3 regions of the Eionea flava genome follow, and region 2 is predicted to be linked to each of the others. Evidence: predicted binding sites of a transcription regulator. Region 2 holds the regulator's gene; each other region holds the start of a gene.

The links. Region 2 encodes LexA, which represses DNA repair genes until DNA is damaged. Its sites were predicted from a motif close to ACTGTNTNTANANACAGT; they were not measured.
Region 1: the regulator LexA is predicted to act here: its motif matches at 2,092-2,109, upstream of ruvC (crossover junction endodeoxyribonuclease RuvC).
Region 3: the regulator LexA is predicted to act here: its motif matches at 2,209-2,226, upstream of uvrD (DNA helicase II).

What each region holds. Positions count from the first base shown of each region.
Region 1 covers NZ_AP036018.1:759,319-762,602, forward strand. The annotation lists gene ACZ5O6_RS03470 (DMT family transporter) at 1-16, shown strand, start outside; gene ACZ5O6_RS03475 (DNA-3-methyladenine glycosylase 2 family protein) at 40-1,500, opposite strand; gene ACZ5O6_RS03480 (hypothetical protein) at 1,813-2,001, shown strand; gene ruvC (crossover junction endodeoxyribonuclease RuvC) at 2,122-2,640, shown strand; gene ruvA (Holliday junction branch migration protein RuvA) at 2,637-3,284, shown strand, end outside.
Region 2 covers NZ_AP036018.1:1,440,983-1,444,266, forward strand. The annotation lists gene ACZ5O6_RS06335 (hypoxanthine-guanine phosphoribosyltransferase) at 1-385, opposite strand, end outside; gene nagZ (beta-N-acetylhexosaminidase) at 421-1,461, opposite strand; gene lexA (transcriptional repressor LexA) at 1,788-2,402, shown strand; gene ACZ5O6_RS06350 (hypothetical protein) at 2,484-2,954, shown strand; gene topA (type I DNA topoisomerase) at 3,074-3,284, opposite strand, start outside.
Region 3 covers NZ_AP036018.1:2,779,324-2,782,607, forward strand. The annotation lists gene uvrD (DNA helicase II) at 1-2,144, opposite strand, end outside; gene ACZ5O6_RS12085 (methylated-DNA--[protein]-cysteine S-methyltransferase) at 2,280-2,777, opposite strand; gene ACZ5O6_RS12090 (SIS domain-containing protein) at 2,963-3,284, shown strand, end outside.

The DNA of each region.
Region 1 (3,284 bases), 680 kb from region 2:
ACGACGCGTGCTTTAATAAATATTTTTTCAATAGTAAGCCTAATACAGGCTATTCCATAGGTGCATGGTTAGGTAGCTACGCCATGGTGCAGCTTTATCAGTATTTATCGGCGGATCAGTGAGCGCTAGTGCCTTTTTAATACCGAGGTCGCCGCCTAAAAAAATATCAGGATTACTTTGGCCGCGAAGCTTCGCATAATTGATGGTCCATGGGCCAATGCCTTTTAGTGTTTGCCAATTATCCGGTTGGTTATTGTCGGGGTGATCAATAGCGTATGTGGATAAGTTGCGTAGCGTTTGCTTTCTTGAACCCGGCATTTTAAAAAAGTCTAAATCGCTATTAACGATGGCTGTAGGCTTTGGGAATAGTCGTTTGGCTGAGGTGTTATTGATATCGTCTATTGTTTCTCCTAGCACATCAACTAATTGCCCGACTAGCTTGTGCGCAGCGGCCACTGAGACTTGTTGGCCTAATATAGCGCGAATACCCGCTTCGTAAATACTCCATACACCAGGTAAGCGTAGACCGGGCTCAAGTAGAACGGATGGCATTTTGGTCTTTGGTTTTTGTGCTTTTTGAGTTGATGCTGAGGCGATGGTGCCGGCATGGCTATTGATTAAATCGCGTTCAATGCCCTGCGTATCTGCATCAATATCTAATACGCGACGAATATTACTCACGATAGCGCGTAAGTGACTGACATCGCTCAGTGTAATCTCGACACTAAATTGATGTTTTTCGGGTTTATGATGAGCGGTAAAGTATCCGTAAGTGTTTAGCCATGTAAACGTGCGTCCGTAACTTGACGAGTCACACCATTCTAAACTGGGAATTGCCCGCAGAGATAAAAAGCGCTGCATATGCTCCCAGTGATAAGGTGGTCTATAAGTGAGTATTAGCGTTATCGTATGACATGCATGCGATGGGCTAGCGCGTTGTTTTTTACGGCGAATAGCGGAGGGGGTGAGTTGCATCTGTTTCTTAAAGCAATCGTTAAAGCGGCGTACGCTATTAAAGCCACTCGCGAGCGCGATGTCGGTAATTGGGAGTTGTGTTTGATGCAGTAATTGTTTGGCGAATAAACATTGCTGATATAGGGCGTAGGCTTTGGGTGATATACCCAAGTGAGCCTCGAATAACTTCCTGACGTAGCGCTCACTAACACCTAGGCGTTGGGCGAGAGTCTCCACGCTATCGTGTTGCAATGCGCCGCCATTAATTAGCGTGATTGCTCGTTCTAAGGTGGTATTTATTCCTTTCCAAGCGGGTGACCCCGGTGCACTATCGGGTCGGCAGCGTAAGCAGGGTCGGTAACCTGCATTGGCAGCTTCTACCGCCGACCGAAAGTAAGTGACATTCTCTTCTTTGGGCGATGTTGCAGGACAAATAGGACGGCAAAAAATCTTGGTGGTTTTGACTGCGGTAAAAAAGTGTCCATCGAATCTTGCATCGCGTGATAAGCGGGCTTTACGGCAAATCTCCGAATCTAATAGCGGCATGGGTTTACTCTATAGTGCATCGTGTGTTGAGGGCTAATTTTTGTATGCCATCTTATATGGAATCCATTCTATACAAGAATAAATAGTGTTAGCGAGATGCGCTAGCCACAATCGGTACTTAATGAACGTTTAGTGTGGCAAGACGCATATTTTTACCACAAATACTTGTATTCATTGGGGAGTACAGGGTTACAATATAGATATAACTTCTCCTTAAATAGGCGGTGAGTGTCTTCGCGTTTTTTACGTTGCATTGTTAATAGGTGCTTTACGGCAAACATTGTCTCCACGATAGATGAAAAGGTTTACCATATGTCAGTTAAACAAACCGCACTTTCTGTAATTAACGCTCTAGATGATCATGCTGATTGGTCTGATGTAAAGTCGGCACTGAAAGAAGCATCTAAAAAAGATGGCGATGATGTTAACGCGGATATTACGGCTGCTGTTGTTGTGTGTTTGGCGGTTGTTGGTTTTCTAGCCTATTGGTTGGCAAGTTAATCAGAGCTTCCTATATAAATTGTTGGGCATTATCAGTTTGGATAGCGTTCTCGACTTGACCTTTCTTTGAGATCACAGGATACTTGCACTACTGGATAAAAAAACAGTAAGGTGAGTGTTTTGTCTCTAATTCTCGGTATTGATCCCGGTTCTTGTAAAACAGGCTTTGGCATTATTAATAGTGTTGGCAATCATTGTGAATATGTTGCTAGTGGTGTTATACGTCTTAAAAAAGATACATTACCTGAGCGTTTAAAGGTCATTTACCATAGTGTCTGCGAAGTCATTGAAGAATACTGTCCGCAGCAGGTCGCTATTGAACAAGTGTTTATGGCTAAAAATGCTGCTTCAGCTCTTAAGTTGGGGCAGGCAAGGGGAGCTGCTATTGTAGCGGCAGTAAGTCATGATTTAGAAGTGGCCGAGTACGAAGCAAAAAAGGTGAAGCAATCGGTGGTGGGTAATGGTGCTGCTGATAAAACGCAAGTACAACATATGGTAAAACAATTATTACAATTATCCGGTATGCCGCAAGAAGATGCGGCCGATGCACTAGCGGTTGCACTTTGCCATGCGAATACCTATCAGCATATGGTTGCTGTTGCACAGGCGACACATTTTAGACGAGGGCGTATGGTGTGATTGGACGACTAACGGGAAAACTACTCGAAAAGCAGGCTCCTTATTTATTAATTGATGTGGCGGGTGTCGGCTACGAAGTACAAGCGCCTATGACCAGCTTCTATCCGTTACCGGCTCTTGGCGAGCCAGTGTTATTACATACACACCTTTCCGTGAGCGAAAATGCTCATCAATTATTCGCCTTTTATACGCTGGAAGAGCGTCTATTATTTCGTACGTTAATTAAAGTCAGTGGGGTTGGGCCTAAAATGGCTTTGGCTATTTTGTCGGGTATGCCGGTGAATGAGTTTGTGCAGTGTGTTCAAATCGATGATGTCGCAGCACTTGTGCGTGTCCCGGGTGTGGGTAAAAAAACGGCGGAGCGATTGATTATCGAGGTTAAAGACCGGCTGGGTGATTTATCAGAAGGTATGAGTCGTGCACCCATTGTTCAGCCTGCTCAAACATTTAATGAGAACGAAGGGGTTACCGGTGATTTATTAGCGGATTCAGCTTCTGCAGCCCCCAGTGTATTACCTAGCGTTGTCATTGCTGATGCTGAAAGTGCATTAATTGCTTTAGGTTACAAGCCAGCGCAAGCCGCTAAGATGATTAGCGCCGCGCAAAAAGTCGAGCCGGTAACCACCAGCGAAGCATTGATCCGT
Region 2 (3,284 bases):
CTAGTAAAACCGCCGACTTTACTGATAACGCACCTTCATCCTTACAGTAACGAGCAATATGCTTGAGCGTAACACCTTCATCAAAAATATCATCAACGAGCAATACATGTCGCCCCATTAACGACTTATTAGGATGAGCTAGCCAAGCAATCTCACCACCCGCAGTATGCTCGCCGTAACGTGTCGCATGGCAGTAATCTGCTTCTAATAAAAAAGCAAATTTGGGCAGCAAATGCCCCATAGTCACAACAGCACCATTCATCACACCGATAATAAGAGGATTTTTATCGATATAGTCTTGTGAAATAGTAAGAGCCATGGCGTCGAGCGCTTCATTAATTTGTCGAAGATTAAATAACTCTTCCGCCTCTTCTAATAAAGCCATAGATTTTTGCCTTTCTTTTCGCAGTAATAGAGTCATTATGATGCTGTACCGGTTGTCATTGCATTAAGAATGGCCGCGGTTTTTATATAGCGGCTATTAGTTTTTAAAGCGCTTACACTCCAACGCTTGAGGGCTTTCATCTTCATAATACGCTCTCGACTTTGCTCAACATGAGTTAAGGACTGATAGTTTTCAAGAGTGCCTAAAGTACTTAAAGCCCCCTCCCGGTTATTACAAACAAGCACCATGTCACAGCCAGCCTCTAACGCAGAAATAGCACGATCGCCATAGCTACCGGCAACAGCCGCTCCCTCCATAGTGAGATCATCACTAAATACCACACCATCAAAAGCTAGCTTTTGTCGTAAAACATTTTGTAGCCAGTGCGATGAAAAACCGACCGGATGTTTATCAACATTGGGGAAAATAACATGCGCAGGCATCACCGCTTGTAGCTGGGGTAATAAGTCCGCAAATGGAATCAAGTCATGGTGACAAATTTCATCCCAGCTGCGATTATCGATAGGTGAGACAAGATGGCTGTCACCGACTACACTGCCGTGCCCAGGAAAGTGTTTACCCGTCGTTGCCATCCCCGCATCTCTCATGCCACGCATCCAAGCACCGGCAAGCAATGTCACCTCTTCAGGTTTGGGAGAAAAAGAGCGGTCAGCAATAACATCGCACTGCTTATCGTCGACATCTAAAACCGGCGAAAAGCTAATATCTACCCCCACGGATAATAATTCAACAGCCATTAACCACCCACAATTCTCAACCAATGCTAATGCTGCTTGTGAATTCTTACGAAACAGTGGCAAAAAACGCTGCATCGCGGGTAAACGAGTAAAGCCTTCTTTAAAACGCTGTACACGCCCTCCTTCTTGATCGACAGCAATAAGAATATCCGGCCTGCATTGACGAATATCTTTGCTCAATGCTGCTATTTGTTCCGGTGATGAATAATTTCGAGAAAAGTAAATAACACCACCAACGAGAGGGTGCGCAAGTAAATTTTTATCATCACTAGTAAGTGCCGTTCCTTCAATATCAATAATGACTGGGCCAAGAGACATAAAAAACCATTTATTATTTTAGTGGAAAGGAAACATACGTTTCTGCATGCCTAGTGTCAACTGCAATAATAGAGGATTGTAAAGACAGCATTGGCGTTACAGACCGCAAACTGTCTCATACCAATCGGCAACATGTAACGGTTCATATAAAAAGTGCCCAAAGGATAAAAAAATAAAATATTTGCACCCCTGTATAAAACACTGTATAAAGCTAACTACTGTATAAAAAAACATGCACTCATTGATGATTTAGTGCTCAAAAGCATACTGAAATCAATAAGCGTATCGAATAACGGCCTCACAAAACTGTGAACTTGGAGCAACACATGATTAAGCTAACATCTCGACAAGAACAAGTGCTTATGTTGATCAAACAGAATATCGAAGAAACGGGTTACCCCCCTACCCGTGCTGAAATTGCGAAATCATTAGGGTTTAAGTCAGCTAATGCTGCGGAAGAGCATTTGCGAGCATTGGCTCGTAAAGGTGCCATTGAAATGGTGCCCGGTGCATCGCGTGGTATTCGTCTACCCGTAGACGAAACCGCAAACGATCCAGGCATTCCTATTGTTGGGCGGGTAGCAGCGGGTAGCCCCATCCTTGCGGAAGAACATGTGCAAGACCACTGCAGTATTCCTCGTGAGTTTTTTCAGCCGAGTGCCGACTATTTTTTAGAAGTTAACGGTGAAAGCATGATTGACGTCGGTATATTTGACGGAGACTTACTTGCTGTGCATCAAACACAACAAATCAGCAACGGACAGATTGTTGTTGCCCGTATCGGTGAAGAAGTAACAGTGAAACGGTTTCAACGAGAAAACAATAGCAAAATCGTCCACTTAATCGCAGAAAACCCTGAGTTTGAGCCCATCATTGTCGACTTAGAACAAGAGTCTTTCACTATCGAAGGATTAAGTGTTGGCGTTATCAGACGTAGTTAATCGTTAAACCTTATAGGATATTTGCCAAGGAGTGGGAAAAAGTACACAAAGCAGCCGGACATAATACAAGGCGGGAAACCCATGAATTTTGCAGCAGCAACACTAAACACATCGCCAGCTTTTACCCATACAGGCATTTATACTCAACATGTTAATAGCCAAACAGAAGGCGCTTATTCTCGCGGTCAACATAGAGCAATATCCGAAATTATTGTGCCGAATTTTACTGACAACCGCGTCATCACAAACTCGATTGTTGCTTCGCTAACTCAACAACCAAATAAACGATGGATCACATGGATAACCTCAGCGCGAATAGACAAGCAGCAACTGCTATCACTAGGAGCTAATGTTTCTTCTTTACGTATTGTGTACGTTGAAAACCGCGAAGATGCCCGCTGGATTATTTGGCAAGCATTATCACAAGGCACAAGTACACAAGTGATTGCTGAACAAGAATGCTTCTCCGCATCGGATGTATTAGCCATGGAAAGTGCGGCTCAACAAGGCAACTGCAATGGCGTGCTAGTCAGTATCGGACGAGGCAAATAATTGGCGACCTCGTCCAAATAACCTGCTTTTACCCATGATTCTATAGAAACAGCACGTTAACCCACAAAAAGCATCGTTAAGCACGCCTGCTTTTAGTCATTAACTTTATTGGTTAGAGCCTACTTTTTAGGCGCGGCCTTTTTCTTTACTGCGGCCTTCTTTTTAGGGCTTGCTTTCTTTTTAGGCGCAGCCTTACGCTTCACCGGTGCTGCTGTCGCCACCCATTTCCCGCCTTCATAGAAAGCCTTCCACCCGGTTGCCTTACCATCAATCTCTGACTGCACATACTGCTCTTTTGTTTTTCGACTGAAGCGTATTAACGTTGGGTTA
Region 3 (3,284 bases), 1.3 Mb from region 2:
TGTACACGCATATTATTTTCTTGTCCTTCGAAATGCGTGATGACGCCATCGCCAAACATATTGTGGTGTACTTTTTGACCAAGGTAATAACCTGAATCTTCACCTTTATCCTGTAATACTGGCGCAGTGGCTGGTTTTTTATAACCTAAAGGTCGTTGAATTTGTGTTTTTAAGCGTACTTCATTGATACACTGGCTGGGAATTTCTTTAACAAAACGTGACACGCGGTTAATATTTTCTGTGCCGTGCATACGGCGTGTTTCTGCATAGCTAATCGTCAATTTAACCATGGCTCGTGTAATACCAACGTAGCATAAACGGCGTTCTTCTTCTAAACGCTCAGGATCATCTGCAGACATCCGGTGTGGAAACAGATTCTCTTCAACACCGGCCATAAACACACGAGAAAATTCGAGCCCTTTAGCGGAGTGAAGCGTCATTAACTGTACCGCGTCATCAAACTCATCTGCTTGGCCATCACCCGCATCGAGAGATGCGCTATCTAGGAATTGAACCAACAGCGGTACATCTTCTGTGATGTCTTGATCGGTTTGTGTCGAAACATCATCAGGGTTAAACGCACGGCACGCATTGACCAGCTCATCTAAGTTCTCAGCACGTGCTTGACCCTTCTCGCCTTTTTCATTTTTATGAAAATCATAAAGCCCTGACTGATTAACGACTTGCTGGGCTTGCTCATCGAGGCTCTGCTCTTTTGTCTGTAATTGTAGTTGGCGAATCAGTTGTAAAAACGTGTTTACCGCGCCCGATGCGCGAGCGGTCAGTATTTTTTCATCGACCATGCGCTGCGCCGCAGCCCATAAAGAACAGCCTTCTTGGCGGGCAAACAGCCGCACTTGTTCAACCGTTTTACCACCAATACCTCTTGTGGGGGTATTGATCACTCGCTCAAAGGCCGTGTCATCATGGTTATTAACGAGTAGACGCAGATAGGCGAGGGCATTTTTTATTTCTAAACGATCATAGAAACGCTGACCGCCATAAATACGGTAGGCAATATGCTCTCGTAATAGGCCTTCTTCTAGCACCCGTGATTGCGCGTTAGAGCGATAGAGAATGGCAATGCTATCGTAGCGATTACCCGCCCGTACCCACTGCTCTATAGACTCCACAATAAAACGGGCTTCATCATGCTCATTAAAAGCCGCATAAAGGCTAATAGGTTCGCCATCGCCAGCATCGGTGCGTAATTCTTTGCCCAAACGGCCAAGGTTATTTTGAATAACACCATTAGCTGCTTCTAAAATTAAGCCCGTAGAGCGATAATTTTGTTCAAGTCGGACAGTTTGCGATTGCGCAAAATCATCTGTGAAACGCTGTATATTTTCTATCTTTGCACCACGCCACCCATAAATAGACTGATCATCGTCACCTACCGCTGTTACACAGCCTGTATTACCTGTCAGCACTCTAAGCCATGCGTATTGTATGGTGTTGGTATCTTGAAACTCATCAACAAGAATAAACGGGAAACGCTGTTGATAATGCTGCAATATGTCAGGGTTATTGAGTAATAGCTCGTGCGCACGTAACAGTAGCTCACCAAAATCTACTAGGCCACCGCTACGACAAATCTCTTCGTAGGCAGTGTAAATTTGCAGCATAGTCATTTCATAAGGATCACCTCCGGCTTGTATATACTGCGGACGTTGTCCTTCATCTTTCTGAGCATTGATGTAGGACTGCGCTTGGCGAGGCGGCCATTTCGTATCATCTAATTGCAAGGTTTGGCAGACGCGCTTGACTAAGCGCAGTTGATCATCGCTATCAAGAATTTGGAAATTTTGCGGTAAATCAAGCAACTTCCAATGCGCTTTTAACAATCGATGAGCAATACCATGAAACGTACCCACCCACATTGAGCGGCTATTACCCACCAACCGACCATCCAGCAACTCTTCTAAACGACCACGCATTTCACGGGCAGCCTTATTAGTAAACGTAACCGACATGATGGAATGGGGCGATACATTCTCGACCTGAATCAGCCAAGCAATTCTATGTACGAGCACACGCGTTTTACCGCTGCCCGCACCGGCTAAAATGAGTTGATTGCCAGCAGGAGCCGATACGGCTTCACGTTGTGCATCGTTTAACTGGTCTAAGAGATAAGAGACATCCATACTAAGCCTGAGGGTCAAATTTACGAGAATCAATGGAATAAAATTAAAAAGTTATTCTACCAATACTGTAAATTTATTCAGCCTTTTTATTATTCATAAACCCATGAAAATATAGTGAGCACTAACTCATATTTTTTAGACTAACGCTCGATGCTTGGCTTCATGCTCCAATAACCACGCTTTTGCGTCTACACCCCAGGCATAACCAGTTAGCGATCCATCTTTACCGATCACCCGGTGGCAGGGCACAATAATAGCAATAGGATTTCGGCCATTAGCAGCGCCGACCGCACGTACTGCTTTTGGATTATCAATACTATTAGCAATATCTTGATAAGACACCGACTCGCCAAAAGGAATCTGCGATAAGCACTGCCAAACTGCACGTTGAAAGTCCGTTCCTTTAGGGTCAAGTCGCACGGTAAATTGCTGTAACTGACCAGAAAAATATTCAGCTAGTTCTTTTTTTGCGTGGTTTGTATGCGAGTTAACAACGTTTTCGCCATCTGGAGAACCGTGTTTGCCAGACGGTGCTGGTTCGGTATCGATAAACACGAGACGGGTCAGCCCCTGATCAGAAGCTTCGATAAGCAATGTACCCAACGGCGAAGAATAGGTGTCAGTGAATAACATCGATAAGCCCTGTTTTAGTGAATCATATAAGTGATCATAACGTGTTAACACCCGAATGCTAGCCAACTTCGGTACTTAATGTTGAGCGAGACCGCTGAGAGCTGACACCATATAAAATATATCTTACCGATAGGTTTTTGTAGTTTACGTTGATTTTCTGTAGTTTTGCTACAAAAAGTGATTAAATGGCGATTATGAAACCCGCACTCCTTAGCCAGCATATCGCCAATACCATGGGACGACTACGTAAGTCTGAACGGAAAGTGGCAGAGTATATTCTTAATCACCAACAAGATGTGATCCACTTGCGAGTCATCGATGTGGCTAACCGCTCAGAAGTGAGCGAACCGACGGTCATTCGTTTTTGTCGTGCGATTGGCTGTAATGGCTTTCAAGATTTTAAACTCACGCTGGCTCAACAACTGGCATCTAGCCCCAGCTTTGGGCAAATTGCAGTCACTGACACAGACTCAACGGCCGACTTTTCTAAAAAAGTATTTGATGGCG